Regions from separate parts of the Anaerotruncus sp. 80 genome, predicted to be linked through region 2. Evidence: riboswitches for the same ligand, from Rfam matches in the RefSeq annotation. Region 2 holds a riboswitch; the other holds the start of a gene.

Region 1 (7,907 bases), on a different contig from region 2:
ACGCAGAATTTCTTCAATCAGCTTATCTCTGGTAGTCTGCACCTTTACGCCTTTTACTTTTGGAATCTCGTAATTTTTGCAGTCCAGTGCAATCAGCGCCCAAATGGTGCCGTTGATGCCCTGCCATGTCACCTGATTGAAATCCGCCAGCTTTTCCAGCAGATTATAGCCGCCTACATTTCTCGGATCTTTTCCGATGGCGCTGAGCGCTAAAATCGTTCTGGAATACGCGGTATACTTCCTGTTGTGGAGCACGCCTTTGCATTCCTTTACGGTTTTCACGACATCATTGTAATAGTCGCCAAACAGCTTATCATTGAGATCCGCGCCGGAACGGGCCAGGCCCAGAATCATCCATTCCGTCCCGTAGGTAGCGCCTTTTTCAGCAAGCTGCTTTGTAATATACGTTTTTGTTTTTTCCAGTGCCTCATTATAAGGTGTATCACTGTCCGCCGCAAAGGCCAGACCTGTCATCTGCGACAATAGCAGACAAAAAGCAACCAATAAAGTTAAAAGTTTTCGTTTCATGATTTCCTCCATTATACGACTCAATTACTTATATATCCCGTACTTTATTTTAATTCTCTCCAGCTTCTTTATGATGCTGTTTCCAAACAGGAACACACACAGAGCCGCTGTGCTGGCGTGATAGAAATCGTAGGGCACACCGGAGATGTAAAGCACTCTCATTCGCTCGATGGAAAGCTCTGCGCCCGGAGCCCCTGCCGATGTTACCAGCGCGCATATATTCATAATTCCGCCGTAAATAACAAAGGTCGTGATAAAAGTAAATATCGCCAAAGTCACTCCGTCCACCGGCAGCCTCTTTCGCTGCAGTAAAATGCCGGCAAACAGCCCTAAAAATCCGAAAACATAAAGCCGCCAGCCAAAGAATGTTTCATCTGTGCCCGGCCAAATCTGATAGCACACATATGCTGCCAGTATGCCGAATATTACGCACAGTACCGGCCCCATCACCACCTTGAAGTGACGGGATTTCAGTTCATCCAAATCCACTTTGTTAAATGCCAGACCTGCCAAAAACCCCAGAATTCCCCAGCAGAACATCTGCCATGGCAGCCAGGGGCCCTGCCCCAAATAGAAGTTGCAGACAAATCTTGCCACAGCGCCGATGAGAAATCCCGCCTCCGGCCCTAGAGAAATTCCCGATATGATAATCATGGCCGTACCGATTTGCAGGGGCAGTGTAATGTGACAAAACAGCTGCAGCACCACGGTCAGCGCCGACATCATGGCGATTAGAACGATTTCCCTCGCTTTAGGTTTTCTCTTTTCAAAAACCATAAAGAAAGGCAGCATAGTATAGACCAGCAGAATCATGCTGACTACCATATATTTACTCTTTCCGAACTGCATTCCAATCAGGATGGTCAGCGGCATTGCAAGAAAAATCAGGGCAGCCGACACCAGCGTCCGTTTGCGGTGTGCTGCTTCCACCTGGGTTATATTGTAGCTTTTAGCCATGCAGCCACCTCCTCACAGGTGATACCGTCCGGCTTCCACTGACGAATAATCTTGTTTGCCGTCGTCGTGTAAAAACTATTGCCGGAGAAGAAGGTTTTCGGGTCTCCCATGGATACGATGTCGCCGTCGAAAAACATAGCGCATTGATCCGCATATTCCGCGCAAAATTCCACATCGTGGGAAACCATGAAAATCGTCACGCCGCTTTCCACCAGCTTCCGCAGAATCTCCGCCAAAGTCCGCTTAAAAAACGGATCCAACCCCTTGGTCGGTTCATCCAGCAGAAGAATTTTCGGCTCTAACAGAAGAATTTTTCCAAGCGCCAGCCTCTGCTGTTCTCCTCCTGACAAATCGTAAGGATTTGCTTTTCGCAGGTGCTCTATTTCCATCAGCTGCAGCATGGAGTTGACACGCTCTACTCTGCTGCTGTCAGATATTTTCATATAGTGCAGGGCTTCCAGCAGCTCCTCTTCCACGGTAATTTCCGTGAAGAGCGCCTGCGGATTCTGCGGCAGCATGGACATGACGTTTCTGTCAGTCTTCACCGTACCCCGCTGGGCTTTCAAAATCCCGGCAATCATTTTCAGTGTCGTGCTCTTGCCGGTTCCGTTTCCGCCAAGAAGGCAGTACCACTGATTTTCCTCTACAGAAAGATTCAGTCCCCGCAGCACCTCTCCGCTCTCTTTACTGTATTTAAACCAGAGGTCTTTCACTGTGATAACTTCTTTCCCCTTTGGTGCCGCCGGTGTCTCCTGCGGCGGTGCTGCTTCCACAGCGGCCTTTCCTTCCAGCAGTTCTACCGCCTTAAGCCTGCCCTCTCTGATGGTCAGCGGACTCTTCTCATCCGGCAGAACGCTTGAAAAAATCCTCATTACTGCCGGAAGTCCGTAGAACATCGGATGTCTTTCTGCCTCAGATTCTCCTGAAAGGAATTCTCCGATTCGTCCCGGCTGGTCAAAGGCGATTACATTGCCCTGATCCATGACCATAACCTTATCTGCCATAGGAAAGATTTCCTCAAGACGATGTTCTGATATGATGATGGTCGTACCAAGGTCTCTGTTGATTTTATAAATCGTAGATAAAAATTCCGAAGCAGCAATGGGATCCAGCTGGGAAGTCGGTTCATCCAAAATCAAAAGTTTCGGCTGCATCGCCATGATAGACGCCAGATTGAGCAGCTGCTTCTGTCCGCCGGAAAGCTCACTGACATTCTTGCGGAACCAGCCCTGAATATCAAAATAACTTGCCATTTCCGCAACCCGGCGTTTAATGGACGCATTGTCCATACCCAGACTTTCAAGGCCGAAAGCCAGCTCATGCCAAACCTTGTCGGTGACAATCTGATTGTCCGGATTCTGCTGCACAAAACCGATTTCTGTCACGCTGCGACGGTCTTCAAGGTCCGCTACAGGCTCTCCGCAGTACAGTACTTTTCCTTCCAGATTGCCGTAAGGAATCAAATTTTTCTTCAATTGTTTCAAAAGCGTACTCTTTCCGCACCCCGACTTTCCGCACAGCACAATAAATTCGCTGGGCTGTATGGTAAAGCTCACATCATTCAGGGCATTGCCTTCCGCAAGGGGATAGGAAAAAGTCACATGTTCAAGTCTAATTGTTTCCATTTATATTCTCCTATGATGTCGATAATCATTGGTGACGCCGCTAAAATTACATAACTAAGTAAAACAAGTGCTGTTGTCAAATCCAGCTGCGGAAATACCAGTTTCGGATAAAAGTACATATTGGTAACGCCCAGATAAGCGCCGATCAGCACAGGCGCTGCCGTCACCGCCATCAGTATCAGCATGGCGATATCTCTTCTGGAAAATTTGAAGAGATGAAAACTGGTTCTTCCTTTCAGCCCGTATCCTCTGGCTTCCATGGAGTCTGCACTTTCGATAGAGGCCTCTAAGGACCATGCAATCAAAATGGATACCTCTTTCAAAAGCTGTCTGGCGCGTCTGATTAAATTTCCCTCAGCGTGACTGCGTTTCATGCACTTCTGCCCCAGGGTAATTTCCGCAAAGCGGTTTTTGAGCAGAGGAATGAACCTGAAAATCATGGACAGAGTCAGCCCCAGCACAGGCGCGACTTTGCCGAAAAGATAAATCAGTTTATCCGCTGTAATAATCACATTGAAACAGGAAAACCACACCACAACGGCGATGAGCATAATCGCAGAAGCAAAGCCATAAGCGATGGATTCCGCCGTAATCCGGTTGGTGTTGATGTAAAACAGCACCGTTTCCCCGTTATTGTTAAAAAACATATTGATAATCACCATGATAAGAAGCATTGCCAGAGACACCGAAAGGTTCAGTTTCAGGCTTTTGAAACCTTTCAGCACAAAGGCGTAGCTCCAGGAGAACACCAGGGTCACCGCCAAAAAGTACGGTGAAATGGAGAACATGGTAATACCTATCACCAATGCAAAATATGTGATGTTGACCAGGGGGTGATAAGAGCAGAATTCTGCGGTTTCACCGAGCCCTTTATTCTCCATGGGCCTTCGCCTCCTTTAAGATTTTATAGTATTCTTCCGGCTTGATGTCAATCTGATACAGCGCATTGACCCAGGACCCGCAGACTTTGTGCAATCTGCTGCGTATTTCTTTCGGCAGTTCCCTTGACAGCGGCGGTCTTCCGATTTCCCGGTATAAAGCGCTCAGCTCCGCAAACATCGCTTTATCCTCGTCATGCAAGTTCAATACTTTGTAAAGACATCCCTGAGTTCCCGCCGTATGGCTGTGACGGTTCTCAGATTTTCTGTAATCAATATAGATGTTTTGAAAAGGGTTCTTCGCTGCAACAGGTCGAAGACCGATTTGAAATAAGGCATTCCGCCAGGAACCGCAGCGTGTGATCAGCGCTTTCTTTAATGACGGCTCCACGTCTCCATGAGCAGGACTTCTGCCCAGCTTATATGCACATGCTTTTACCTCTTCCAGCATAGCAAGATATTCCGGCTCTAAATCTTCAATTTTATATACGCACTTTTCGTTGAGCAATTGTGGGGTGACGCCAGCTGCCTTTAGTACCTCGGCCCAAAGCTTGTAATGTTTCTTCAAATCAGCGCAGACCTGCGGCATATCTCCCGGATGCGGAAATCTACCAAGCTGAATCGCCTTCTCTCGTACCTGCTGCAGAAGCGCATTCTTATGTGCCTCTGCAGCATCCTGTGCTTCCATAGATGCGCCGCCCTTTCCTGCTGCTGTAGAAAGCCCCGCTAATCTGAGTGCATAAGGCCACTTGCCGAATCTGCGCTTAATATATTCGCGCATAACCCAGAACACTTCCTTCTGCGAGGGTGTATGATTCAGTTCTCTTGCAATATCACGCAGAAACTGCAGTAATTCCTCCTCACTGAAACTTTCGTAAAGCATTTTTCCGTCTTTACTGCCCAGCGCATAATGCTGCCAGACAGAAGAATCTCGATTTCCCATATGATATTTTTTATCAGGCTGTCTGCAAAGCACCGTCAGCAAGTACTGCTTATATTGCGTTGTTTCTCTTTCAGCAATCAACTTACCTTCCTCCATATCACAAAATCGAAAAAAGCTGTAACACAAAAGTGTTACAGCCCGTTTTTCTGTAGGTTTTATTTGCTTGGCCAATAACCGTCAGCCTCTTCAATATTCCATGCAGGTCTTCTGGCTCAGAAATCATCACACTACTATCCTTCCCAACGTTTTACTACAAAACGCCAGTGGTTTCTTAGCAGCACTCCTTCCATACAGCGACGGCAACCGCGCAGGACTCACACCTGCTTCCCTCTTAGCTGACAACTCGTCAGAACATGAAATGGTTTCATTCAGTTGTTTCAAATAATTCATCTATAGTATAGCACAAGCGGAAAACTTTGTACAGTATAAAACGTTCCCTCCAAATCAGGTTACCATTTTTACAAAGTATTTTCTCAAAACGGACCTGACAACACGTTTCTCCATTGAGGCTGCCGTATGGCAAATTCATCACAGGTATATAAAATCGATTTTATCATAACTCTACTAAATGTCACTACCTCTGGCATTGCAAACTGTTTTATAAAAACTGACCATGATACCATTCACTATGAAATTACGCTCGTACGAAAACCCAAAGATTGCCCTTTCTGCGGCGGCTTGATGATTGAACACGGTCATAAAGTAAAGATAATCAATCATCCTGCTCTTAGAAACACAAGCGGCGTCATTGTCTACCGTGCAGACAGATATCTTTGCAAAGACTGCAAAAGAACTTCTTTCCAGGAAAAGGATTAACGAACAGAAAAAGAGCACTCTAGGCTGCCATTTCAGCTTGAAGTGCTCTTGATTTTTCAGTCTGCTGCCCATACGATAGTTTAGACTACCATAATGTTAAAGTGATAGCTCTTTTCTCATACAGAAAGACCGAAATTACTTCTTCCAGATTCTGTTCGCATATTTACACTGCTTCAGCGCAGTCTTCGCAACCAGTTTGCCGTCCTTATCATAGACTCTCAGCTGCGCTTTGTAATAGTACATCTGTCCCTTCTTACCAATAGTGTTGGTATAGGTCTTTGCGCTCTTTGTCAGTATGCTCTTGTATCCTGACGCTTTCTTTGTGGAACGGAAATAGGTGTATTTTACAGTGTATCCCATTTCTTTCAGTTCTTTGATTGCCTCTGTCGTTGCTTTATCTGCTTTTACAGTAACTTTTACGTTTTTCTTAGAGGTTCTTGCTGAACGTGCGGTCAGCTTTATCTTGGAGACGAGGCCTTTGACAGCTTCAGTCCCCGGATCCAGCGGTGTGTCCGGATCGTCAATGTCTGTATCTCCTGGATTTTCCGGATCCACAACCGGCGGTTCCCATTTAGAAGCATCCTCTTCCCTAGTATAATCATCTGTGTAATGTAAAACTATTACATTTCCGTTCTCCAGATACTGTTCGCTTACTCCGAATTCCGGATGTTTTCCGTTTATGGTATACATCCAGCCTGAATTCCTGCCGTTATCCATTTCTGCAAGAGTCAGGCTGCCCTTTGTTACAGCGGAAATATAATTGCCGCTCGGAATGGTAAAGCTGATATCTGTTCCCTCTACTGCTTTCTGAAGTGCATCCCAGACAGTTGCATTATTGCTCACACTGATTGTCTTTGTATCCAGCCATACTGACAGGTTATTCTGAGACAGGGTGTGTGTATCTCCCGCCTCTCCGTGGAGTGTATCGCCCAGAATTTTCACGCTGACAGTAATATCGCTGCCTGCAGGATTCATCACAGTTACGTTAATCACTGCGCTGACACCCTCGTATACCAGTTTCACTTCCTGGCTGCCTCTTCTTGATGAATTGAAGTTTTCTACTTTGACGTCACTTGGCTTCAGTTCCTTTGTTTCACCGGTGTGATATGTAGCAGTAATTGTCATGCCGTTAAAGGAGAATGTTTCACCAACAAAATACTCAGTTTTGTATTCGCCGGAAATCTTTAAATCAATTACAATCGGCTCCTTCTGGTCATCAGAATAAGTCAATCTTACAGCATCTGCGCCCAGCGGGTCATCAGTTCTATTGTGATTAGGCTTTGTAAATCCGGAAATGTTCGGTTTCTCGACAGATGTATCGACGTAAGTCGCACCGCTTTCTGTCTCATGTGTCTTGCAACTGGTATCTACGTACTGAACAAAACCGATGCCCTTTTCCGCGCCGCAATCACCAGCATAGTAATTTCCGGCAATGTTGTCGTATTTATTCAGGCTTGTCAGATAGCCGATTACACCGCCGACATAAGCATTTTCTTCCGTTGCGGAAACCGTTCCGGTAAATTTGTTCAATTTAAAGGTTCCGGTTTCCCAGTTCTGATTTACATAATAGTCTGCGCCCATGATACCGCCGACATAGTTCTTACCTGTAACGGTTCCGGAAGAAACGTTTCCTTCCACATAGATTCTTTTGCCGTTTGGTGCTGTTTCATTTACATATCCACCCCCGATAATACCGCCAGCCTGATTGCCGGAAGCAATCACAGTGCCGTCGAAGGTACAGTTCTTTACTACGCACGCGCCCATGGCATTATCTCTTGAGCCGACGATACCGCCGACATAGTTTTTACCCTTGACGGTTCCATGGTTGACACAGTTTTCAACGGTCCCCTGTAATCTACCTGCAAAGGCTCCTATGTTAGACTGATCTTCGGCATATCCGATGACAACATCTTTCTCAATGATACAATTTTTAATGGTCGCTACAAATCCAGCTGTGCATCCCGCAAAGCCGTTGGTCGTAATGTTTGCACCAAGGAGACCGGACTTCAATGTCTTGGTTCCTTCCACCAAAGTAACGTTATCGATTACGATGGCACTTCCCGATAAGCCAACGCCCTCGAAGTTATTTACAAGGCCATAGCCCTCAATTCTGCTTCCGTAAATCTTCAGATTGCTGACTTCTGCTTCCTGAACATAGCC
Region 2 (7,907 bases):
GATGATTGAACTTGAAAATAACAAAGAAGTGCCGGAGATGGGTGTGCGTGAAATTCCGTTTTCCAGAGAACTTTATGTGGATGGTGCAGACTTTATGGAGGTGCCGGCAAAGAAGTATTTCAGACTGTTCCCGGGTAACGAAGTTCGCTTTAAGGGCGCATACTTCATCAAGTGTGAAGAGGTCGTCAAGAACGAAGACGGTTCCATCAAGGAACTGCGCTGTACCTATGATCCGGAAACAAGAAGCGGTAGCGGGTTTGAAGGTCGCAAGGTCAAGGGAACCATTCACTTTGTAGACGCGAAGACTGCAGTTAAGGTAAAGATTCGCAACTACAGTTACCTGATGGTGCCGGATGAAAATGGCGAGAATGTTCTCAATCCTGATTCTATTGAGGAAACCTGGGGCTACGCTGAGCCTTCTTTGGCGGGGGCGGCGCCGGGCGAGCGGTTCCAATTTTTCCGTCACGGCTATTATGTAGCAGACAGCAAACTGACGACAGATACTGAAAAAGTCTTCAATCGGATTGTCGATCTGAAGAGTTCCTGGAAGCCTGCAAAATAAGGAGAAACAGAAAATGAGCGGCAAGATGAAAAATATCGAAAAATCCAAAGTCCTGGCGCTGGCTGAAGAAATTGAGTATCAGCAGGGACAGGTAGTCAGTAAGACACTGATACAAAACGATGCGGTGAGCTTGACGCTCTTCGCCTTTGAGAAGGACGAGGAAATCAGCACCCATGAGTCCGGGGGCGACGCCATGGTAACGGTGCTTGACGGAACCGGACGGATTACCATAGATGGAGAAGTCTTTGTCGTGGAATGTGGGCAGACCATCGTGATGCCTGCAAAAACGCCCCATGCAGTATATGGGCAGGAACGCTTTAAAATGCTGCTGACTGTAGTATTTTAGAGTTTAGAGAAGGCTGAAACCCCTTTGCGCCTAAAACCCGCAAGGGGGTTTTCTATCGAGGTTAAAATGGTTTTTATTTACATTTATGGAAATAAAATCTTGCACTTGAAAGGGGATTGTGGTATCATGGTAGAAAAGGAGGTGTGATTATGGGAGCATTCTTAGATTTGGTAGAAGAAGAACTGAAAGGGCAGCGAAGACTGCTTTATCAAAGCGAGCGGGCGCGTGCACGTGCGCCGGAGGGCTATTTGAAAAGCAGACCGCGGAAGAATGGCGTGGCGTTTTACGCGTGCAGGAATGAAAATGGAAGAAGTTGTGCAGAAAATATCACAGATGATTTTAAACGAATAGAACGGCTTGCGAAGAAAAAACTGAATGAAGAAATATTTCGTACTACAGAGAAAAATATTGCAGCGCTGGAGGCACTGCAGAAAGCCTATAGAGAAAATCAATTAGCGGACCTAATTGGGAGATTTCCTCAAACTTATAGGGACGCATTTAAGTATGTAGGAATGAAGAGGGTAACAACAGAGGAAAACCAGCCAGTTCAGTTGAATTTTGATGAAAAATATCATATCCATGAAACCGCTTGTGGGCTATACGTTCGATCAAAATCGGAGGTGATTATTGTGAATACTCTTGTTAAATATGGAATTCCCTTTTTCTATGAAAGGAGATTTCCTTACAAAAATAACAGAGGTTATTATTTTGAACCGGACTTCACCATTGAACTTCCTGATGGAAGATTTATTATTTGGGAACATTTAGGACTTTTAAAGGACGAGGAATATAGCATTCGCACTGGTGAAAAGCTAATGCTGTATCAGAAGTATGGTTTTTTAATCGGGCGAAACCTGATTTTGACGCAGGATGATGAAAAGGGGAACTGCAGCAGTAAATATATCGATGAAATTGTAAGGACGCAACTGCTACCCTACTTCAGATAGAGTTTTGGTTTTTGCAGATTTGACACTTTTGGTAAAGCTTTGATATGGGTGTGTCATTTTTTAGAATCTGGTTTTTGGGGAAGTGACACAATGCAATGAATTAGCTGGAGATAGTGTCATAATTTTAAGGTTGAAGTGCATAGTTACCGGGAAAAACTCAGAAATGAGAGATTTTGGTTGTGGTATAAACTGAAGGAAATACATTTCATATAGGAGAAATCTCTCTATTCAATTGAAAAGTGACACAATGGTAATAGAATTAAAATAAAAGTGCCATTTTATCGATTACACGATTTTTAAAAATGACACTTTAAGTTAAGTTTTGAACGAAAGTGTCATTTCGCCTAAAACCACACCAAGGAATACACAAATCCCGCCATGATGATGACAAAGACACCGACATCCAGTGCACTTCCAAAGAATTTTTCGTGAGACCCACGGCGAGCCCAGAAGTAGAACAAGGCACCAGGCGCAAACATCAGGGCTGAGATGATGATATTGCTGATACCTGTGGCGTACAGCATCCAGAAGCCGTAGATGACGCCAAGTGTAGAAATGAACCAGTCTTTGAAACCGGCAGTCCTGTGTCCGGTGCGGCTGTCTTCAAAGCAGGTTTTCAGGCAGTACAGGGCAGAGAGCACGAATGGAATCATAATGGCGCTGGTTGCCAGGGTATACAGCGCCTGATAGGTAGAAGACTGGAAATAAATGATAATCAGCAGCACCTGGATGATGGCTGCGGTGAGAAGCAGCGCACCGCTGGGCGCATGGCGCTGGTTTTCCTTCCGGAGAAAAGCAGGAAAGCAGCCCTGCAGGGCTGGCGCATAGGCGCTGTCGGCGGTAACAATCGTATAAGAAAACATGGCACCGGCGATGGAAATAATTACACCGATGTTGATAAGGGTTGCACCGAAAGGTCCGACAACATAGGAAAGAAGTCCAGCCATAGCAGGGTCGCCCAGAGAGGCAAGTTCGCTTCTTGGCATAATACCCATGCTGAGAATAGAAATCAGTACATAGAGAATCAGCAGTGACAGGAAGGAAAGAGTAGTGGCTTTCCCAGAGACAGCAGTCGATTTTGCACGGGCGGAAATGACGACCGCTCCCTCAATTCCCGTAAAAATCCAAACTGTAGTGTAGGTGGTTTCCAGCACTTGTTTGCCCAGGGAATAGCCGGTATCCTCGCCCATAAAATTGTCCAGAAAAATATCCAGATCAAAAGCACCGAGAAAAATAACAAATAGAATAAATGCAAAAATGGGGATGATTTTGGCGATGACGATAATCGTGTTAATAGTAACCGCTTCCTGCACGCCGCCCATCACAAGAAAAGTGAAGCCCCAAATCACAATAGATGCGCAGACGATGGAAGCCAGATTGTTGCCGCCGGCAAACAGGGGCATGAACTGACCTAGCGCAGCGAAGAGCAGAGTCGCAAAAGACACTTGCGATAAAATCGCGCTAATCCAATAGCCCCAGGCGGAATTAAATCCGATGTAAGCGCCGAAACCCTCTTTTGCATAGGCGAAAATGCCGCTTTTTAGAGAGGGTCTTACGATACTGAGCCTGTTGAAGCACATGGCAAGGCTGTACATGCCGATACCGGCGATGGCCCAGCCAATAAGTACAGAAAGAGTGCCTGCGCCGTTTCTTGCCATATCGCTGAACATGTTGAAAACGCCGCTTGCCAGCGTTGTACCGATGGCAAAAAAAGTTAGTTTAAAAAGTCCAAGACCTTGTTTGTCCTGCATGATAAATTCCTCGCAATCAAATAAAGTTACTGATACTATGTGCAGAAGGCGAATCGCTTATACGTAGAAAGACGCAGAAACTTGTTTTGCGAGATGCAATTTTGTGGTAAGATACCAAGTGAGAAAGAGAGAAAAAACATGACTGATACATTAATCATAATTATAAAATGTCTTGCGGCGATTCTGGTCGGCGTTTTCGCAGGAAACGGCGCAGTATATTTCTTTAACAAAATGCCGGCGCAGTGGCTTTGCGACTATGACGAGGAGCCATCCGATGCACTGAAAGATCCATATACACAGCGCATCAAAAGTTACCCATGGAAGTTTATACTTACCATGCTGTTTGTCGTCATCGATATTAAATTGGTAATAGACGATTGGCAGTTTGCGGTGGCGGCAGTTTGCAGTCTTTGGCTGCTTTTGGAGATTGCCGTGGCTGATGCGAAGTACCGCATTGTACCGGATCAGCTGGTACTGCTTCTTGCGGTAACCGCCATGGGATTTATTGCCTTTCATGATGGATGGAAAGACTGTTTGTATGGAGGGCTTGCCGGATTTGGTATTATGGGTGCCACTGCACTACTTGGCAAGCTGGCGTATTGCAGGGATACTCTTGGAGGCGGAGATATCAAGCTTTTTGCGGCGCTGGGTTTGATTGCCGGCCTTCGGGGAATACTGCTGATATTTGTGATGACTATACTCTTTAGTGCTGGGCATCTAATCTGGCTTCTTGTGAGAAAGAAAATCCAACGCACTGATACTGTTGCGATGGCGCCGTATATTGCACTGGCCGCGGCAATCCATTTGATTTTTTTGTGGGATTACATGCCGGTACTGCTCCTATAAAAGAGCCTTGACAATCTTCTCTGATAAGGGTAGAATATATTACAATTGAATAAAATGTCAGAATAATTTCGTGTTCTTTCCAAGACTTAAGTGTTTGTACTTCGTCTTGAGAAAGCTAAGATGGAAGCAGGTGAGAGTCCTGCGCGGTCCCGCCACTGTGAGACGTGAGTTCTGCCTATAATGCCACTGGAGCCAATATGGCTTTTGGGAAGGAAGACAGAACGGTTTAGCGTTGAGCCAGGAGACATGCACGAGAGGACAACTTGTAGATGTCGGAGGAACATTTAGAAGTATTTTTTGTACAGGAATACGGACTGTGAGAAAGTGGAGAATGCTTTTTTACAGTCTTTTTATTTTGTATAGATCACCGGTAAGGTGTTTAGATAAATGATGAATTGAAGAAAGAGAGGAAAGGACATGAGAAGAAAAACAGGGAACCGTTTTCTGGTAGTGTTTCTAATCGTGACGATGCTGATCAGTATGGCGCCGGCAGGCGTTTTTGCTGCAGATATACCAGAAGCACAGACTGTATCAGAGATAACAGGATCGGGTACAGAAGCAGATCCTTATTTAATTTCTGACGGGCAGCAGTTGTCATCGCTGGGTGGAACCACACTGACCGGCTGTTATCGTCTTACGGCGGATATCGATATGGAGGGTATCGATATGCGGCCGATTAACGGCTTGAGAAGCGGAACCTTTGACGGAGGCGGATTTGCGATTAAAAATCTCAGCATTACGTCTTCGGGAAATACCGGACTGTTTGCAGAACTGGGAAGCGGCGCAGAGGTTACCGGAGTAATGCTGGAGAATTGCAGTATTACCAATGCAGTATCCAGCGGCTCCGGCTATGGCGTTGGCGCACTGGCAGGAAAAATAAGCGGCGCTGCGAGTATCAGTAATTGCGGTGTTTTAAATGGAACTATTGTGTGTACCACCAGTCAGGCGGTTAATATGGGCGGTTTAGTTGGCTATATCGGAGATAATTGCACCATAGAAAGCTCCTTTGCAAGGGCAGAACTGACAGCGGGCAGCTACGCATACAGTTCTTCCTATCTGGGCGGACTTGTGGGAAATATCAGCGGCTACTGCAGCTGGACTGTGGCAGATTGTTATGCGGATGTTTCCATCGACACAAAAAACGGGTCAGGCGCGGGACTTATTGGACAGATTGGTAATTCGTACAGCGCATATACTCGTACTATAAAAAATTCTTATGCAGCAGCGGACATGGTAGGAAAAGATGCGTATCTTTATGGATTTGCCTATGCTGGATCTTCTTCTTGTGCTGTAGATATTGAAAACTGTTACTATGACAGTACGAAGTATACAGGAGATCAAGCAACAAATCTGAGATCGGCAGTTATTGAGGGAAAATCTACAAAAGAAATGGAGAGTCTTGCAGGACAACTGGGCGGCAGCTTTCAGAATCAGACGGGAAGCTATCCGATTCTGAAATGGCAGGATCCCAATGCTACTTACAGTATCACTCTGCAGTTAGTGCCGGAAAATGCTAAACTCATCTTTGACGGTGAAGAACAGCAAGAAAACGAAGACGGCGTGTACACCTTCTCATCTCTTCCATCAGGAAGTTCTCATTCTTACTGTGTGTCTCAGAGAGATGACATTACAGATTACGGCGACAGGGAAGGCACTATCGTCATAGGCAAAAAAGACATCACTCAGAAGATTACGCTGGAACAAAATGTTTATGATATGTCCTTCAGTCTGGCTCCGGGGGAAGCAGACCTTCTGGTAAAGGATGCTGATGGAGAAGCTCTGACGCCAAAGGATGCACAGAAGCACATTTACGAAGTAGTAAACGGTACGTATACCTATGCAGTGAGCTCCTTTGGCTATGCTCCGAAGGAAGGCGAAGTCACAATTGACAGAGCTGCAAAAGAGACGGAAATTGCGTTAAAAGCAAACCCTATATACACAGTTACTTTTAATTATGACGATGAGTTCTACGGACAGGAAATTGAAAATGGCAAATTGACCGTAACAGCAGGTGATAGGTCAATAGAGCCGGAAACCGATGGCTTGACTTATAAATTGCCTGTTGGATACGACTACAGCTATAATTTTAGAAGCAGTAATTATGCGAAAGTAACAGGCGAAATCAGTCTAGCGGAAGAAACAGCTGACGGTACAAAAACTATCACCATTCCGCTGACCGCAAAGACTGCCTGGGGTGGCAGCGATGATGTGGAAGCGCCTAATAAAAATGCAGACGGCTTCTATGAAATTGCAAGCGGAGCAAATTTGGCATGGCTGGCACAGGAAGTCAACGGCGTTTATAACAGCAGAATGCAGGTCATTCTGACAAAGGACATCGATTTAGGAGAAGAACAGTGGACGCCGATTGGAAGTTCCAGCAGCAGAACGTTCAAGGGGGTCTTTGACGGCAACGGACATACGATTTCCGGACTCTTTATTGATTCTGAAAGCAGTTATCAGGGGCTATTCGGATATGTCAGTGAAGCAGAGATAAAAAATTTGACCATTAGCGGAAGTGTAAAAGGCGGAGACTATACAGCAGGCTTGGCAGCGCAGACAGGGGCTAATACTGTAATAGAAAATTGTCTGAGCAGTGTTAATGTAAGCGGTAAAGGGCATGTCGGCGGTTTAGTCAGCTATGTCGGCGGACGCATGCTGACAATGACGGGCTGCGCACATCTAGGAACTGTCAGCGGTAATGGCTTTAATGTTGGAGGTCTGGTTGGCAGAATCTATTATGCAACAACGATCACAGATTGTTACCATAGAGGTGATGTGATTAATACAGTAGGTCAGACGGGCGGTTTAGTTGGATTGATTGACGACTACAGCGCATCGGTGACCAACTGCTATACTATAGGAAACGTGATTTCAACAGGCTCCGATACACACCCTGCAGTGGGAAAGAAAAATTCTGGAGCGGTTAGCAATCTGTATTATCTGGATATTGTCGGAAGTGACACCAATGCAGAAGCAAAGACCGATGCGGAATTAAAATCAGGTGATTTTGTGGCGCTCTTGGGATCAGGGTTCCTAAAAGATATGGAACCACAGATTAACGATGGATATCCGATTTTAAGCTGGCAGGATACCACGCCAAGATACCAGGTAGTGTTATCGGTGGAGCCTAAGGACGCACAGCTGATTTTAAAAGATGCTGAAGGAGAAACCGTTGCAGCAGCAGATGAAAAAGATGGAACTTACACTTATTCCCTGACAGAAGGAGATTACAAATATACGGCAGAAGCCTTCGGAAAAACTACTGAAACTGGAACCATTCACGTGACGGCGGAAGCTGGTGAAACCGGCATCTCAGAGAATATCATTCTGCAGGATGCACTGCGCTATCGTGTAACCTTTATGGGAATCCCTGACGGTGTGACAGCGGTTATCACGGTGATGAACGGCGAAAATATCATGGCAGCAGAAGAAGATGGAAGCTACCTTTTGCCGGA

What was found. Region 2 has a riboswitch for cobalamin ahead of D1155_RS07385 (GLUG motif-containing protein). Riboswitches for the same ligand answer to the same signal wherever they lie in the genome.
Region 1: linked by a shared signal. The riboswitch ahead of D1155_RS08340 (hypothetical protein) and the one ahead of D1155_RS07385 (GLUG motif-containing protein) in region 2 are both predicted to bind cobalamin.

Annotation. Positions count from the first base shown of each region.
Region 1 covers NZ_QWES01000014.1:16,816-24,722, forward strand. Annotated here, with positions in the region: gene D1155_RS08320 (fibronectin type III domain-containing protein) at 1-528, opposite strand, end outside; gene D1155_RS08325 (ECF transporter S component) at 553-1,485, opposite strand; gene D1155_RS08330 (ABC transporter ATP-binding protein) at 1,464-3,110, opposite strand; gene D1155_RS08335 (energy-coupling factor transporter transmembrane component T) at 3,083-3,991, opposite strand; gene D1155_RS08340 (hypothetical protein) at 3,981-5,027, opposite strand; cobalamin riboswitch at 5,111-5,303, opposite strand; gene D1155_RS08345 (hypothetical protein) at 5,448-5,747, shown strand; gene D1155_RS08350 (bacterial Ig-like domain-containing protein) at 5,883-7,907, opposite strand, start outside.
Region 2 covers NZ_QWES01000012.1:53,856-61,762, forward strand. Annotated here, with positions in the region: gene D1155_RS07360 (glutamine--tRNA ligase/YqeY domain fusion protein) at 1-562, shown strand, start outside; gene D1155_RS07365 (cupin domain-containing protein) at 576-908, shown strand; gene D1155_RS07370 (hypothetical protein) at 1,058-1,855, shown strand; gene D1155_RS07375 (basic amino acid/polyamine antiporter) at 2,200-3,606, opposite strand; gene D1155_RS07380 (A24 family peptidase) at 3,745-4,452, shown strand; cobalamin riboswitch at 4,530-4,721, shown strand; gene D1155_RS07385 (GLUG motif-containing protein) at 4,870-7,907, shown strand, end outside.